3 regions of the Clostridium sp. HMP27 genome follow, and region 1 is predicted to be linked to each of the others. Evidence: riboswitches for the same ligand, from Rfam matches in the RefSeq annotation. Region 1 holds a riboswitch; each other region holds the start of a gene.
What was found. A riboswitch is a leader RNA that binds a small molecule or an ion and turns the genes downstream of it on or off. The one in region 1 is predicted to bind magnesium.
Positions count from the first base shown of each region.

Region 2: another riboswitch for magnesium. It lies ahead of DP68_RS07270 (Nramp family divalent metal transporter); the one in region 1 lies ahead of mgtE (magnesium transporter).
Region 3: another riboswitch for magnesium. It lies ahead of DP68_RS00730 (CBS domain-containing protein); the one in region 1 lies ahead of mgtE (magnesium transporter).

Region 1 covers NZ_JMFY01000056.1:2,670-8,663, forward strand. The annotation lists gene DP68_RS17815 (hypothetical protein) at 1-280, shown strand, start outside; gene DP68_RS17820 (hypothetical protein) at 427-750, shown strand; gene DP68_RS17825 (HEAT repeat domain-containing protein) at 912-1,481, shown strand; partial or broken gene DP68_RS17830 (2-isopropylmalate synthase) at 1,667-2,728, opposite strand; M-box (ykoK) riboswitch at 3,125-3,286, shown strand; gene mgtE (magnesium transporter) at 3,531-4,874, shown strand; gene DP68_RS17840 (LysE family transporter) at 4,970-5,590, shown strand; gene DP68_RS17845 (radical SAM protein) at 5,813-5,994, shown strand, end outside.
Region 2 covers NZ_JMFY01000015.1:3,154-9,147, reverse strand. The annotation lists gene DP68_RS07275 (CPBP family intramembrane glutamic endopeptidase) at 1-184, shown strand, start outside; gene DP68_RS07270 (Nramp family divalent metal transporter) at 302-1,549, opposite strand; M-box (ykoK) riboswitch at 1,745-1,910, opposite strand; gene DP68_RS07265 (hypothetical protein) at 2,187-2,621, opposite strand; gene asrC (sulfite reductase subunit C) at 2,770-3,738, opposite strand; gene asrB (anaerobic sulfite reductase subunit AsrB) at 3,753-4,550, opposite strand; gene asrA (anaerobic sulfite reductase subunit AsrA) at 4,543-5,568, opposite strand; gene DP68_RS07245 (formate/nitrite transporter family protein) at 5,581-5,994, opposite strand, start outside.
Region 3 covers NZ_JMFY01000001.1:147,565-153,558, forward strand. The annotation lists gene DP68_RS00715 (CBS domain-containing protein) at 1-80, shown strand, start outside; gene DP68_RS00720 (YegS/Rv2252/BmrU family lipid kinase) at 258-1,196, shown strand; gene DP68_RS00725 (YgiQ family radical SAM protein) at 1,237-3,093, opposite strand; M-box (ykoK) riboswitch at 3,437-3,602, shown strand; gene DP68_RS00730 (CBS domain-containing protein) at 3,812-5,077, shown strand; gene sleB (spore cortex-lytic enzyme) at 5,170-5,907, shown strand.

The DNA.
Region 1 (5,994 bases):
TATTACCTTAGTACTATTTATAAGTATCCCAACTGTATTTATAATTAGAATAATTAAGAAAAAAGAAACAGGTTTTAGAAAAGTTTATAATTTGCTTTTTATTCTATTTGCAATAGTTATTAGTAGTGGTGTAATTTTTGGAGAAGTGACATCAAGGTATTATCCTAATATGTTTTTGCACTATAAAGAGCCTGTAAAGATATTCTTGGTAGTAAGTTTTATTATTTTTGGAGCACTTATAATAATTTTAAAGCAAATACTTGAAAAGAATACTAAATAGTTTGGACATATGGATTATAGCAAACGAAGAGGTGAGTAACGGTGATTTTTAAATATAGAAAATCTATATATTTTATAAGTATTATCATATTAAATCTCGCAGTTCTAACAATATATATTGAATCCGTCTTTTGGGGAAAGTTAGTAATGATATTTGGTATCTTTGCAGAATTAGTAGCACTAATTTTATTGCCTAGAGCTTATTGGAAGGTGGAAAACAATTGCATAATAATAAAGGAAATAAAAATAACAAAACGCTTGTTATGGGAGGATATAAACCAGATTATTCTATCATCTGAAAGTATAGGGATTTTAAAGAACATATTAATTATATCAAACAAATTTAGTGAACCTATTGTAATATCATCGCTTATTAAGGATTATAAGAAATTACTTGGAGTAATTATAGAAAAATGTAAAGATAATAATGAAATTTTTATTGATGAAGAAGTACTAAAAATTATTAATTAGCAAATAAACAGTTATAGGTAACCAATAGAGTTCTATTGGTTTATTTTTGCTTAAGCTAACAAAATTCATGCCCATATGGGAAATATTTACTCCTTAATATATGCAGCTGAAAATGTTAATATAAATTAGAACCTAATGATGTGGAAGAGATATAGAGGATAATGAAACATCAGAAGGGGGCTTTAATTATTAATATTCCATTAGTAACCCAACAGACGGGTAAAGGAGATATTATGGACGTAGATATTTTAAGACAGGAACTAAAAAACAATAATATAGATAATGCGATAAGAATTATTGAGGAGTTTGGTGAAAATAAGTTTTACGAATCATTACCATACTTAATAAAATGTTTTGAAGATACAAATAATCATAAATTAAGAAATACTATTGCTATAGCTTTAGCAGATATAGGTGATCAATCCGCACTTAAACCTATAATAAACGCTTTGAATGATCCCAAAACTATAGGCAAAAGAGGAACTTTGTTATATGCATTAGGATTTTTTGATTATTCGCCATATATTGAGCTGCTCACTAATCTTATAATCAGTGGCAATTTTGAGGAAAGCAGGCAATCATTAAGCTTACTAGAAGCTATTGATATAAATATTGAACATGAAGTAATTGATGAATGTACTAAAAAAATTAATAAAGATATTAAAAGACAAGAAGAAAAAATTGAGTTTCTTTTGGAAGCAATAGATATTTTAGAGTCGTTAAAGAAATAGGAGAAGCTATGGATAAAAACAGATAAATTTGCAAGCTATCTTTATGAGGGGATAGGAGAGCACAATTGATTAAAGGGAGCTTAACATTATGAAAGGGGTGTCTAAAAATAATTTTGTGATTATTTTAGACACCTTCTTATTTTTTCAAGTTAAATTGCAGGCAGCTCATAGTCAGGGTATAATTTTGAGTTAATATCCTCTCTTGTTATATTAAAATGGCTTCCTACAAAAGGAGTTTTGTCAGGTACATGATAGTCAATTTCTCTTTGGAAGTATTCAATAAGCTCTGTTATAACTTCCATATTCATATTTTTTGTTGTGCCCTTCAGCCCTGCGTATTCAATCAGCATAGCTTCTAATGGAGAAATTCCAGTTCTTTCGCCTATTCCTAGAAGGGAAGTGTTTATAGCAGATGCTCCATAAAGCCAAGCTGTGGTTGCGTTACTTACAGCTGCATAAAAATCATTATGGCCGTGCCATTCTATCATTTCTGATGGAACATTACAATAATATCTAAGACCATGAATAAGTCCCTGTACGCTTCTTGGAAGTGAAGCTTTATTATATGAGACACCAAGTCCTAAGGTGTCGCAAACTCTTATCTTTATAGGAATATCAGTTTCCTTTGAAAAACCCATTAATTTATCCACTAGTGGCAACACAAATCCATAAAAATCAGCCATAGTTATATCCTCTAAATGGCATCTAGGACGAATACCATGATTTAGTGCTTCTATGACTACAGATAGGTACATATCCATAGTTTCTTCCCTTGTTTTATTTAATTTTTTAAATATATGATAATCAGAGCAGGACATAAGGATTCCAGTTTCTTTAATGTCCATTTCCTTTACTAATTTAATATCATCTTTATCGGCTCTTATCCAGGATGTAACCTCTGGGAATTCATATCCTCTTTCAATGCAAGTTTGTGCAGACCTTCTATCTTTTTCTGTATATAAAAAGAATTCTGTCTGCTTAATTACTCCTGAGTTATTATCTAGGTCGTGAAGATAATCGAAAATTCGCACCATCTGTTCTGCAGTATATGGAGGCATTGATTGCTGCCCGTCTCTAAAGGTAGTATCCGTAATCCATATGTCTTCTGGTAAATCCATAGGCACTTGTGAGTTATTGAAACTTACCTTCGGAATTTTAAAATAAGGAAAGACATCCTTGTAGAGATTCCCCATAGATACATCTTGAGGGTAATAATTGTAATTGGATTTTACCATATCATTCATCATCTCAAAACCTCCTTATAGCCAAGGTGTTGGCTTATTATTTCAATTAGAATATTGAATGAATTTAGTTTCTATATTTCATATATATTCAGGGGTAGGCCTTTTGTTTACAGTTATTTTTTATATGGTAATTTTGTACTGGCGATACTAAAAACTCAATAGAATCAAGCTCTTTAACTGCTTGTTTTCTATATTTTAGCACTTTTATTTTACATTGACAAAGAGGTAATTTTCTGAAAAATTGCAATTTTAGCTAAATAATCATTCATGTAATTCGTTTACAATACGAAATAATATTGTTTATTATAAAAATTGGATTTTGTAACAAAATCCAATCTGATTATAATTTTTAAAACGTTGACATTGATATATAAAAAGAATATACTTTTATTAAAATTAAATAATCCTCGGTAGGTGAGGCTACTATAAGGATATGGGTTGCTGCCGTAAAAGAATGGAAACATTCTGCACTGGTCAACAGATTTTGCCGAACAAAGAAGGCTTGATCTAATGCAATTTCACTGCCTGGTAGAGCTAAAACTTGAACGAGAAAGTATTGTAGATAATACCTTCATCATATTCAAGTTGTGATGGAGGTTTTTTGTTTTAGGAGGTGGGAAGAATGGAAGATGGCGATAGTAGTATGGATGGAGAGATTAATAATGCATTTAGTTATGTAGAGTTTATCTTCTATTCTTCTTACTTAACGTAATTATTTGTACTAATATCTCTTCACCAGGAGATCATATTTTAAGAAATTCAAATTTAATATAAATACGACTAAAACTCCACGAGGTGAAGAAATATGTTTCAAGAAAAGCAAAGTGAATTGATAAATAGCTTATTACAGAATGATAAGAATAAAATATATGAAATTATTGATAATATGTATCCTATAGATATTGCACTGCTTTTAGAAGATTTTAGCGATGAAAGTTTGTTAAGATTTTACGAATTAATGCATAATGAGCTGATGGCTCAAATTATAGAGCAATCCAGCCATCAATTACAAGTTAGAATTATTAAACTGCTTGATTTTCAAGATATAATAGATTTATTTTCTTATATGTCCAATGACGATATTGCAGATATTTTAGGAAACCTTCCAATTAAAACTAGAAAAAGTTTGCTGAAAATGATGAAGAAAAATGATACTAAACAGCTCCAAGAACTGCTAGGATATGACGAAGATAGTGCTGGTGGTATTATGACAACTGAATATATTGCACTAAAAAGCGATTTAACCATAGAAGAAGCCTTGAAAAAAATTAGAGAAATTGGTCCTGAAACAGAAGTAATCGAAATTATATTTGTACTAGATAAAAACAAAAAGTTGATTGGAACAGCAGACTTACGAGATATATTATTGGCATCTGAAGATAAAAGATTAATTGATATTATGGAGGATAATGTAATTTATGTTACCCCTGAAGTTGACCAAGAAAAGGTATCTTTGCTTGTTTCCAAATATGATTTGAAGGCTATTCCAGTTATTAATCATAATAACTGTCTTTTAGGAATTATTACAGTAGATGATATAATTGATGTTATTGTTGAAGAACAAACAGAGGATATGTTAAGGTTAGGTGGTGTAAGTAAGGAAGAGAGAGCAAATAGTACACTTAAAACTTCTATTACAAAGAGGCTGCCTTGGCTATTTATAAACTTGGGAACCGCTTTCTTAGCATCATTTACCGTAGGTCTGTTCGAAGACGTTATAGCCCAGGTAGTAGCTTTAGCTGCGGCTATGCCTATTGTTGCTGGCATGGGAGGAAATGCAGGTACTCAAACCTTATCTGTTGCGATTAGAGGTATTGCCCTTGGAGAACTCAGCCTTAAAAAGAATTGGAAGTTGGTATTTAAAGAAGTTACTCTAGGGGTAATAAATGGTGCAGCTACGGGGATTTTAACAGGTATTATACTTTATATGAAGTATAATAACCCTTATCTTGGATTAATTATTTTTGCCGCCATGATTGGAAATCTAATGATAGCAGGATTTTTTGGATTTTTAATACCCTTACTGCTAAAGGTATTTAATATAGATCCAGCGCTAGCTTCAGCTATATTTTTAACAACGGCAACGGATGTTTTTGGATTTTTTATTTTTTTAGGATTATCAAAAATGTTCTTACCTCTTTTAATGTGAATATATATCATAATATAATTATTTTAAGATACTGTGCAACTAGAAATATAAATTTATAATCAATTTAAGATAATTGGGTGGGAGAATTTTTAAATATGATGATTATTATAAAAGGAATCATTATTGGAATGATTGTTGTATTTCCGATAGGACCTCTTGGAATTATAGCTCTACAGAGAACTATAAACCGAGGTTGGAAAGTCGGCTTTTTTTCGGGAGTAGGTGCAGCTGTATCTGATTTGATTTATTCTTCAGCTGCAATATTTGGAATTAGTTTTGTGGATGATTTTATAGTTAAACGTAAGCATCAAATTACCCAAATAACAGGTGTACTTTTTTTAATTGTTGGAATAAATATTTTTATTAATGCCATAAAGAGCAAAGAAATAGAAGAAGAAGAGAAAAGAGAAATAATACACCCAGCACTTTCAAATTTTCTACTAGGATTATCGAATCCAATGACTTTTTTAATTTTTCTAACCATATTTACTAAAATGGAAACAAAATTAGAAAATGGACAGCCGATACATAACCTCATACTTGTGATTTCTATATTTATTGGTTCGATACTCTTTTGGCTTATAACTTCTAAATTTGTTAATAACTCTAAAAGAAATTTTAAGATTGAAACGTTTTATATGATAAATAAGGTTATTGGTGTTATAATATCTGTGCTTGGAATGTATGGTATATTAAAAGGGATATTAAGGTTATAATTATTAGAAAACATCGGACAAGTTTCTGGTGTTTTTTATTTTATGTATTGTATGTTGGTTCCGAATTAGAATTTTTATGAATAATCTCATCTTGGATTTATTTTACAATTTTTCAATTGACTAATTATATATTGGAGTGTAAAATTACACTATGGGTGTATAATTACTACTGAGAATTAATTAAATATATAGTTGTTTATTAATTTAAATGGGGGATATGTTTTGAAAATAAAGGATTTTATAAGTTTAAGTGTCTTTGGAATGAAAACCATATTGTTTAAAATGAGAAAACCAATCTTGGGAACTATAATACTTACAGATTATTGTAATTTAAGCTGCAAGCACTGTGCGGTTAATAATATAAATAAGATTATGTATCCATATGAAGATATAGTAGAGGAAAT
Region 2 (5,994 bases), on a different contig from region 1:
TGCCATATTATTTTGTATATATCATTTTCATGCTCCATGGCAACTTTTTAGTAATTTACTTTTTTATTGGCCATTTGCACATTTAGTTTGGAAAAGAAATGACTTAAGGCTTTCACTTTATATCCGTGTAATACTTGGGATTGGACTAGCACTTAGCTTAATTCCACTTATTTGGGTGGAATAATAGATTCAAATAATTAGAATAAAAAGAGCCTACTATGATATAGGAGGCTCTTAAAAAATATATAACTTTATGCATATTAGACAATTCTAATATTAGTTTATAACGTCCTATCTAAATTTACCTCCATAATATTATTAACTTCTCTAATACCGGATATATAAATAGTACCGTAGATAAAGTAATAATAAATATTACTGTTATATATACTATTATATTTTGAAGCTTATTATTTGTATATTCCTTCATAATCTCATTATTATTTACTAACAATATCATGAATATAAGAATTACTGGACACAACATACCTGCAATTTGTTGAGTAACGAGCATGATGCCTACAAGAGACAATCTAGGTATTAGTACTAAAGAAGAGCTAAATATAATCATGAACGTAAATATACCGTAAAAAGCCCTTGCTTCTCTAAAAGAATTATCTAATCCGCTTTCAAGTCCAAATGCTTCACAAATAGCATAGGTAGTTGATAATGGAATTACCATTGTAGCTAATACTGAAGCACCAAATAATCCAAGGGCAAAAAGTATTGTAGCATAATTACCCGCAATAGGTTTTAGAGCCATAGCAGCTTGCTCTGCACTATCTATTTTAATACCAGCCTTATATAGAGTTACCGCTGTACAAACAATTATGAAAAATGACACTAAGTCTCCCCAAAGAGCACCTAAATATACGTCTAATTTTTCGTACTTATATTCCTTTATGCTAATGCCCTTATCTGCCACTGAGGATTGAAGGAAGAATTGCATATATGGTGTTATTGTTGTTCCTATCATTCCTATAAATGTTAAAATGTAATCTTTACTAAAATCTATTGTAGGTGTCCCTGTTGCTTTCATAACCTCTCTCCAGTTCGGATGAGCCCTTATACATGTTATAATATAAGTAAAAAATATAAATGTAAATGCTAAAAAAACCTTTTCTGTTTTCTTATAGGAACCTTTTGTTATGAGTAACCATACTAAAACTGCCATAATAGGCACAGTAATGTATTTGCTGATGCCAAATAGCTCTATACTTGCAGCAATTCCAGCAAAATCTCCAACGCATACTCCAAAGTTAGCTATAAATAATACACTCATTGCGAATAATGACCATCGCACACCATAATTTTCTCTTATTAAATCTGATAGTCCCTTTCCCGTAACTACAGCCATTCTAGCGTTCATTTCTTGAATTACAGCTAAGCTAAAGGTTATTAGTAAAAGTCCCCATAGCATTTTATAGCCGTAGGAAGCACCTACAGTTGCATAAGTGGCTATGCCACCTGCATCATTACCAGCATTAACAGTTATAAGTCCTGGTCCTATAATACTTAGTATAAATAAAAGTTTATTCTTTTTCTTCATAAAATTGCCCTCCCTATTTTGTGAGAGAACATTCTTTTACTTCCACTAATGGAGGCAGAACTTCTCTGCACTTATTAATTTTTAATAGTTGTATTCTACTTGTCCATAAATAACTAGGGTCTGTCTCCATTAATTTCACCTCCTGATAAAAAATAAAAAGAGCCTCAAAAAAGGCTCTATAAAACAACAACTAGAAAACTATATCCTTCGTTGAGCTTTAGCACTATACAGCTTTGGAATAGTTCCAGCTACATTAAGTAAAACCTTAATTCGGCAGTACCTGTTGACCCATTGGCATCTTTCGATATTTTTGGGCAGTAGCATATATCTAATATAGGAGCCTCACCTAACAATATACTATTAAGTTAAAAGATTAATTTATACCTTATTTAAAATAATTCTTTTTATAGCACTTGTCAATATTATTTAATCAATATTTCCTACTGTACTTTCTGTAGGATTTATTTTTTGAACTAAAAAACTAACTTCTACACTCTTTATATTATGAGATGATATTCCTTTATGTGCATCATTAAAATGGCTATTAGATACCTTTGCCTCTGTGTTTATGTATATCTTATAATTTTTTTACAAATAGTTATCAATTTATTGATTCTGGTATAATATATAAAAATTTTTATTGAACTACCTTAAATTGTAATTTTTCTAACAATACTTCTACATCTCCCTTAAACGTAAAGCACATCAACTTATCTTCTTTTTCAAAAATAATAAAAAATGACTTAGGTCCTTCTTCTTTGGGAAGTACTATAATTGCTTGGTCTACTATATTATTTATCCATTCATTTTGTAATACTAACGGTGATTCTAAAGAAACTTTAATTGCATATCCTTCTTTTGGTATGGGATTAAGCTTTGCATATATTCCATCTATTCCTTGAAGATAGCTTATTACCAAATTTTCAATTTCACTATTAGAATGAACTGTTTTTATCAGTTGATCTTTTTTTATATCATAAATTTCTATATTGTTATAATCCTTTGCATAAATACTTGCCGGAAATATAAATAAAATAGCTAAAATTGCTATGATTTTTTTAATTACCTTCATCCCAATCACCTCAAGATTAGTGTACCCTAAAATTAATTAAAAAATATTGTTCTCATAGCTTCTAGTAAATTTTTTTAATCAAAGTGCCACCCACATGACAAGTGGCAAGTTGATTAAACTTGCCACTTGTCATGTGGGTGGCACTCTCCTATTTAGCGTACTTAATTCCGCTCCAGTAAATATTATCTGCAACTTCTGCAATTTCTGGTAATTTTACATCTTTAAGAGCCCATTTCTTAAACTCTTCATAACCTGTTCTATCTACGATGTAACCTATATGCTCTTTTCCTTCTGGAGCATCTTTATCTATATATTCATTAATATAATCATAAGTATTTAATATTATTTTTATTATGCTTTCTTCATCTACCCATTTTATAAAATCCTCTGCAAGACGTGGATTTTTCTTTCCTGTTCTACCCATGATAGCAAGCTTGTAATATTTTTCATCACTTCTTGTCCAAGCATTATTTGGGCATTTTACTACGCATTCGCCGCAGCCCAAACACTTTTCGTGATCTCTTTCTACCTTAAAGTTTTCAAGTTTTAAAGCTCCTGTTACTCTCTTTTTGCAATTAGTTACGCAACGACCGCAGGATATACATCTGTGAGCATCATACTGAGGCATTGTCATACCCATTATTCCAAAGTCCTGCATTCTTGCTTTTATACAATCATTCGGACATCCTGTTAATGCAATTTTAACATGATAATCATTTGGGAATATTGCCTTTTCTATTTTTGCTGCAAACTTTGAAGTATCATAATTTGCAAAAGGACATACCTTGTTTCCTACGCAAGCTGATACATTTCTAGTACCTGCAGCTGAATATCCCTTTTCTTTATCATTTTGATTTATCTGAAGTTCATCTATTACAGGTTGAATTAATTTATTTACCTCGTCCATCTTATCAAAATCAATTCCTGGTATTTCAAAACCCTGTCTAATAGTCACATGTACATTTCCATTTCCGTACTTTTCAGCTATTTCATATATTACAGGTAAAACCTTTGAAGGAAGATGTCCCCCTGGTACTCTCACTCTTAAAGCTGTCTTATTTCTTTCTTTAGTTACTCTAAAGGCGTTTTTCTTTAAAGCTTTAGTATTTATATCCATAGTTAATCTCCCTCCTAATCTATAAGCTTTTTACCTTCTGTATAATTAAATACAGGGCCATCTAAACAAATATATGTTTCTCCAATTTTACAATGTCCGCATTTTCCAAGTCCACAGCACATCTTTCTTTCCTGAGAAATCCAGATATTCTTTTCTTCTGTTCCAAGTTTTAAAACCTCTGCCACTGCAAACTTCATCATTACAGGTGGTCCTACAACTATAAACTGAGCATTTTCTTTATCTTTTAAATTTAAAAGTGGTATATATTTTGTAACAAGTCCAACGTTACCTTTATATCCTTCTTCTGCAGAGTCCACAGTAATTGTTACATCTATGTTACTTTTCCATGCTTCTATGTCATCTTTAAATAGCACGCTATCTACATTTTTAAATCCTGCTATTAAGCTAAAGTTTCCACATTCTTCTCTGTTTTTGTGAAAATAATCTATAACTCCCTTAACAGGTGCAAGTGCTGTTCCACCTACAACTATAACTAAATCCTTATTTTTATAGTTTTCTACATCAAATCCATTTCCATAAGGTCCTCTCATAAAGAAGCTTTGGCCTATTTCATACTTGTGTACTTCATCTGTAACTACTCCGACCCTTCTTATAGTTAATTCTACAAAGCCGTCGCCTATTCCACAAACAGATATTGGAGCTTCACCGTACTTTGGAATTGAAACCTCAAAGAACTGACCAGGCTTTACCTTAGCTTCTCCCTTGTACTCCATTCTAAATGTATATTCTATGTCAGTATGTTTCTTTATATCTAATATTTCAGATTTAAAAGGAATGTATGGATTATTCATTAGCCTTTCCTCCTTCTAGAACATCACTTAATTTATTTACGCAATTTGAGAATGATATATATTGTGGGCATGCGTCATCACATCTTCCGCATCCTACACACATATGATACCCAAATCTCTTATTAAAATCATAAACTTTATGAAGAACTTTAAATCTCATTCTTTGTCCCTTATCTTGTCTAAATCCATGTCCACCTGCCATAGTTGTGTAACCATCTACTTGACAAGATGCCCAAACTCTTCTTCTTTCTCCTGCATTTTTATTATCTCTGTAGAATATATCCTGCATTGAGTTACATGTACAAGTTGGGCAAACAAAGTTACACTTTCCACAAGCTATACATCTTGCGTTATATTCATTCCATAACGGTAATTTAGCCACTTCTCCAAGATCTATGTTGTTTTCATCTGGAATGTTTACATCTATATCATTACTTTCTACATAAGCTGGAGTAACATCTAAAGCTTCTGCTTCTACTCCCTCAAAGTATATTGAAAGATTATTATCTTTTACATCGATTTCAATGTACTCTCCTCCATCATTTACTGCCATATCATAATCAGTTGTCTTATTTGTACCCATGGATGTACAGAAGCAATTTTCAAAGGAATTTTCACATCCTATTAAAACAAATTTTACTTTATCTCTTAATGCCTTATAATAAGGATCTTCTGCTCCATTTTTTAAGTAAATTTGATCTACCCTTTTTACACCATGCATATCGCAGCTTCTTAAAAACACTAATATCTTTTTATCATCTATTTTAGGTTCCATCCACTGATCTTCAGTAAAGTAAAATAATGTTTGAGTTGTTGGAAGTATAACTTCCTTATATGAAAAATGTGATTTATCTACTAAATTTATATTTTTTCCATCTTTAACTTCTTCATATCTTATAGAATCTGTATCTGAAAAGTTTCCTTTACCAACTAAGGTTACTGGTGCGTAAACTTTATACTCTTTTGATAAACTTTTGATAATATTGTTAAAATCTTGTCTTCTTATCTTTAATCCCATTATATCCACCTCTTACTTTCTTTGTTTTGCTATATTAAAATAGGTAAGCGCTACAAAAACTATTCCACCTATCATGTTTCCTATTGATACAAATATAAGATTGTGGAAAAGCCCACCTAATGTCACTGCTCCACTGTGTGGAATTAAAAGTCCTATTGAAAGTAATGTCATATTTGCTACTGAGTGCTCAAAACCTGATGTAATGAATGCAAATAGACACCAAAATATCATAATTAATTTTGAAGCTTCTTCTTTCATCTTAAATGAACACCATACCGCTAAACATACGAGCAAGTTACAAAGTATTCCCCTATATAATAATTGATCCCAAGGTAAGTTCATTTTTGTTTCGGTAGTTTTTACTATAAAGCTTGCTATTGGTCCTGATGCAAGTCCACTTTTTACATACATAAGTGCTAAAAGTGC
Region 3 (5,994 bases), on a different contig from region 1:
TTTCTGTGGAATCAGGTTCAAATGAAACTGCAGGAGAGGCTTTGAGTAATATTTCAGAACCAAGTACACCTTTGTTATAATAAGGCATCCATTTAGAAAAGGAATTTGTAACAAAATAAAAAGTTTTTATTAACTATCATTTAAAGCCAAATCCACAAGCTTTGTGTATCTTGTGGGTTTGGTAAATATATACTATAATAATTAAGGAAACATCTTATAATTCTGTATGGGTTATTTAAAAAAATAGGAGATCTAGTATGAAAAAAGTAAAATTTATTTATAATCCTTATTCAGGTGAAAATTCAATAATTTCTGATCTAGATAGTATTGTAAAAATACATCAAAGATATAACTATTCTATAGTCCCTTATAGAATAAGTATGGACTATGATTTATCTAAAGCTTTTGATGATATAGACGAGAGTTTTAGTTACATATTGGTTGCTGGAGGAGATGGAACCTTAGATAATGTAGTGAATCATATGAGGAACTTGAATATAAATAAACCTATTGGTATACTTCCCGTGGGAACTGCAAATGATTTTGCTAAGTATTTAGGCATACCTCAAGATGTAGAAGAAGCTTGCATTCAAATTTTAAATAGTAAACCTAAGGGTGTAGATTTAGGGAAAGTTAATGATAAGTATTTTTTGAATGTAGCAAGTACGGGTTTATTTACAGATATATCTCAAAAAACAGATGTGAATTTAAAAAATAGCTTAGGTAAGCTCGCTTACTATGTAAAAGGGATAGAACAAATACCTAATTTTAGAAAGCTAAGGGTTAAAGTAACCTCGGAAGAAATAACTTATGATGGTGATATGTATTTAATGTTAGTGTTCAATGGACAAACAGCTGGAAATTTAAAATTAGCATATAAAGCTCAGACGGACGATGGCCTATTAGATGTTATTATAATTAAGGCAGCAACTATTAGAGATATGATACCTCTGTTTATAAAAATGATAAGAGGGGATCACTTAGAAGATACTACAAGTATATTGTATTTTAAGACAGGTAATTTACAGGTAGAAACAGAAGAAAATATTGTTACAGATATAGATGGAGAAAGAGGGCCAGATTTTCCTCTTACAATTGAATGTATAAAAGAAGGCATTCAAATGCTTGGCATTGATATAAATCAAGAAAAACATAGCTTAAAAAGACCTGGACTTATAAGGGCAAGATTAAAATAATAAAATGGATACAGAATAAAAATTCTGCATCCATTTATTTTTAGCGTTTTTTTGATTTCTTATTTTTGCTATTCTGTTTATTTGATGAGTTTTTAGGCTCTTTATCTCCAATAAGGCAATGAGCGCCTTTTCCAATAAGGTCTTCACGATTGCATGCTATAAGGGCATCTTTAACTGTATTATAATTTTTAGGTATTTTAAATTGAAGCAAAGCCCTTTGCATATTTTTTTCCTTTTGAGTTTTAGGCGTATATACTTTTTCTCCTGTGAGGGGATTTATTCCAGTATAATATATAGTAGTTGAGAGACTGCCAGGGGTAGGGTAAAAATCCTGCACTTGCTCAGGAATGTATCCCATTTGCTTTATATATTGTGAAAGTTCAACTGCTGCATTTAAGTCACTACCAGGATGGCTAGACATCAGGTAAGGGACCAAATATTGTTTTTTATCTAAATTTTTATTTATAGATTTATATTTATTTATAAACTTTTCGTATACATCATTATTAGGTTTTCCCATATATTTTAATACTTTGTTACTTATATGTTCAGGAGCAACCTTTAGCTGCCCGCTTACATGATGTTTACATAAGTCTTTAAAAAAATCATCCTTTTTATCAAGCATTAAATAATCAAATCTAATACCTGAACGAATGAACACCTTTTTAACATTGGGTAGAGATCTTACTCTTCTTAAAAGACCTAGATATTCACTATGATCTACAATTAAATTTTTGCACGGAGTTGGAAACATACATTGTCTATCTTTACAAGTACCTTTAGTTTCTTGAATTTTGCAAGCTCTGTGTCTAAAATTAGCTGTAGGGCCACCTATATCATGAATATAACCTTTAAAGTCAGGAAGAGTAGTTAAAAGTGTTGCTTCATCTACTATAGAGTCTTGGCTTCTGTTTTGAATAACCCTTCCTTGATGAAAGGTTAAAGCACAAAATGAGCAAGAACCAAAGCATCCTCTATGACTTGTAATGGAAAACTTAACTTCTGTTATGGCAGGAATTCCACCATCTTTTTCATACATTGGATGATAGGTTCTGGTAAATGGAAGGTTATAAACCTCATCCATTTCCCTTTCTGTCAAAGGAACTTGCGGTGGATTTTGAACTATATATTGATCGCCGTGTTTTTGTACTACAGTTTTTCCTCGAATGGCATCTTGTTCATAGTACGAAAGCTTAAAGCTCTCGGCATAGGATTTTTTATCTTCTACGCACTCTTCAAATGAAGGGATTTCCACAAAGTCATTTAAATAACTTATATCTTTTGTAGAATATACAGTACCTAAAACATTATTTATTTTAGATATATCCATTCCGTATTTTAAAAGATCTGCAACTTGAATAATGATTTTTTCTCCCATGCCGTATATTAATAAATCAGCTTTAGAATCTAATAAAATGCTTCTTCGTATTTTATCATCCCAATAATCATAATGTGCAAATCTTCTAAGGCTACCTTCGATTCCTCCTATTATAATAGGAACATCCTTGTATGCTTCACGAGCACGATTGGAGTATACTATTACAGCCCTGTCTGGCCTATAGCCTGATTTGCCGCCTGGAGAATATAAATCATCATGGCGTCTTTTTTTAGAAACAGTATAATGATTAACCATGGAATCGATATTCCCTGAATTTATTAAAAAGGCATATTTAGGTTTTCCTAAAGCTTTAAAACTCTCAGCGCTTTTCCAGTCAGGTTGAGCGATTATGCCTACCGTATATCCCTGGCTTTCTAAGACTCTACTTATTATAGCAGAGCCAAAGGATGGGTGGTCAACATAAGCGTCGCCTGTTATAAGTACAAAGTCAAGCTGACTTATGCCTCGTTGTTTTAAATCCTGTTTATTTACAGGTAAAAAATTTTTATTTAAATTCATATTTATAATAAACTCCTATTCTAATTTTATAGTTTATTGTGTACATATTATAAAGCCTTCTAATTATACTATTATAATCTATTTTGTTAGGTAGTAAACATATTTTAAGAAATATCTAGAAATTTACAAGGGGTAAGAATTCTAATGAATTATTTGTAAAAAAGTATATTTTCTTAATAAATTGAGTACATAATTCATAGGAAACAGTAAATAATAGATAAAAACTGTAGATTTTTTAATCCAAATGTATGTGAAGCTATTTATTAAGGAGATTTAAAGAAATATCAAATTTTATGGTTGCAAATTCTTTATTTAGTAATATAATAATAGTATAATAAAATTTAAAATTTAAGGTTAGGTGAGGCTCCTATATAGAGATACGCTGCTGCCCGGAAACATCGAGAGATGCCAATGGGTCAACAAGTACTACCGAATTAAGGTTTTATTTAACGTAGCTGGACTTTGTCCTCATGCTATATAGTGCTAAAACTCAACGAAAATTATTTTTGTTTGTTTTAGGGAGCCTTTGCGCTCTTTTTGTTTTTTGATTAAGTAATCAGGTGGTGAATTTAAATGGAAAGTGGCCCTCGTAGTGGTCGGACAAACTTAAAAGAATTTAATATGTGCTATGCAGAGGCGTGCTTCTATATTATAAGGTGATTTAAGAAGGGCTCTTTATACTAATACGGTATTCCTCTGCATAGGAAGGAGGAATATTATGAAAAGGGTAGAAAGTTTCTTCTTGAGTAAAATTCTCTATAGAAAAGTATATGATGAATTTGGAGATAACATTGGGAAGCTATGGGACATTTATGTTACCACAGAAGATGGTATGCCAAGGGCAATCGGCTATAAAATTAAAAAGGATGGGGAGATCTTCAATTATGAGTTTAAATTAATTCAGTTTATTGAAGATGATCATGGCAAAATGATAACCAAAGTAAAGGGTGCCAGAGAAATAATTCCTAGAGCATACTCGTATCTCTTATCTAGGCATCTTTTAGATAAGCAGATAGTAGATATAAATGGGAAAAAGGTAGTAAGAGTTAATGACCTTAGAATGGCAGAAATTGCAGGTGAATATAGGGTAATTGCAGTAGACACAGGAATACTTGCGCTAGCTAGAAGGCTTAATATGGAGGTAATTGCAAAAAAAGCATATAATTTTTTTCATAGGAGGCCCGGAGATAGTATTATTATGTGGGATAATGTGGAGTCCCTAGAGATGATAAATAATAACCTTAAGCTATCAGTACCATATAAAAAACTATCAAAGCTTCATCCTGCAGATTTAGCAGATATCTTAGAAGAAATGGACACAAAGTATAGAAGCTTGGTTTTTGAAAGTTTTGATGAAGGCTTAGCTGCAAATATATTAGAAGAAATTGAACCAGAGATTCAGGCTAATATCTTAGAAAATTTGAGTCAAACAAAAAGAGCTGAGGTACTAGATAGTATGCCAAATGATGAAATTGCAGATCTTTTAGATGAGGTAGATGAAGAAACAGCAGAAAAGATACTTTTGACATTAGAAAAGGAAGATGCAGATGAAGTCAGGGAACTCATGACCTATGAAGATGAAACTGCAGGAAGTATAATGAATAAGGATTTCATAGCGTTTAACATAGATATTACTGTTCAGGAAACTATAGAAATTTTAAGGGAAATGAAGCCGGATCATGAAGTTATGCATTATATATATATTATAGATAAAGATGAAAAGTTAAAAGGAGCAGTTTCCTTAACAGATTTAATACTTTCCCCCCTTGATGGGAAACTTACGGATATAATGGTTAATGACTTTGCTAAAATAAAGGATAGTGAAAGTATTAATGAAGCAGTTGAATTGTCTATAAAATATGACTTGCTTGCATTACCTGTAGTAGATGAGGAAGAAAAACTTTGTGGAATTATAATAATAAGCGATATAATAGAAGATATATTTGCTCCTACTTGGAGAAAGAAGTTTAAAAAAGCAGGCTAAATTAAGCCTGCTTTTTTCTATTTAATGAGTATTTTTTTTGGAAATATGCAGAAAATATATTTATATACACAATTTTTAAGGAGGACGCAGTAATGAGGAAGTGCTTAAGCTTCAGAAAAATTGTACTTTATATGATGGTAGGACTTATAGCATATTTCAGTATATACATCTATTTCACACCTTATAATAAGGCATTAGATGTAATTACATATTATTATGGTTCAAAAGGAGATAGAGTTTCCCAAATTCAACAAAAGTTAAAAAATTGGCAGTATTATGATGGTACAGTAGATGGAATATATGGATATGGAACCTATACTGCGGTTAAGAAGTTTCAAGAAAAGAATGGGCTTAAGGTTGATGGAGTGGTAGGTGATGCTACTTTAAAGGCTCTAGGTATATATATAACTTCACAAAGTAACACATCATCACAGGGCAGCAATGGAAATGATCCAAAACCACCAACAAATACTACCAATAATCAAGATGTGCAGCTTTTAGCAAGACTTATAAATGGAGAAGCAAGAGGAGAACCTTATGAAGGGCAAGTAGCTGTAGGAGCGGTAGTTTTAAATAGAACAAGGGATTCGAGATTCCCATCAACCATAGCGGGGGTTATTTATCAACCGGGAGCATTTACAGCTATAGTTGATGGCCAAATAAATGCACAAATGCAGCAAAGTTCAATAAATGCTGCTATAGATGCATTAAATGGATGGGATCCTTCAGGTGGAGCAGTATACTACTTTAATCCTGTTACAGCAACTAGCGGATGGATATGGTCACGTCCATTAATAAAGATTATAGGAAAGCATAGATTCTGTAGATAAAAATTGATGATGATATATATATTTGGGAATTAATATTGTCCATAAATGTCGTAAATTACATAGTTGACAAATAGAAAATAAAGAATA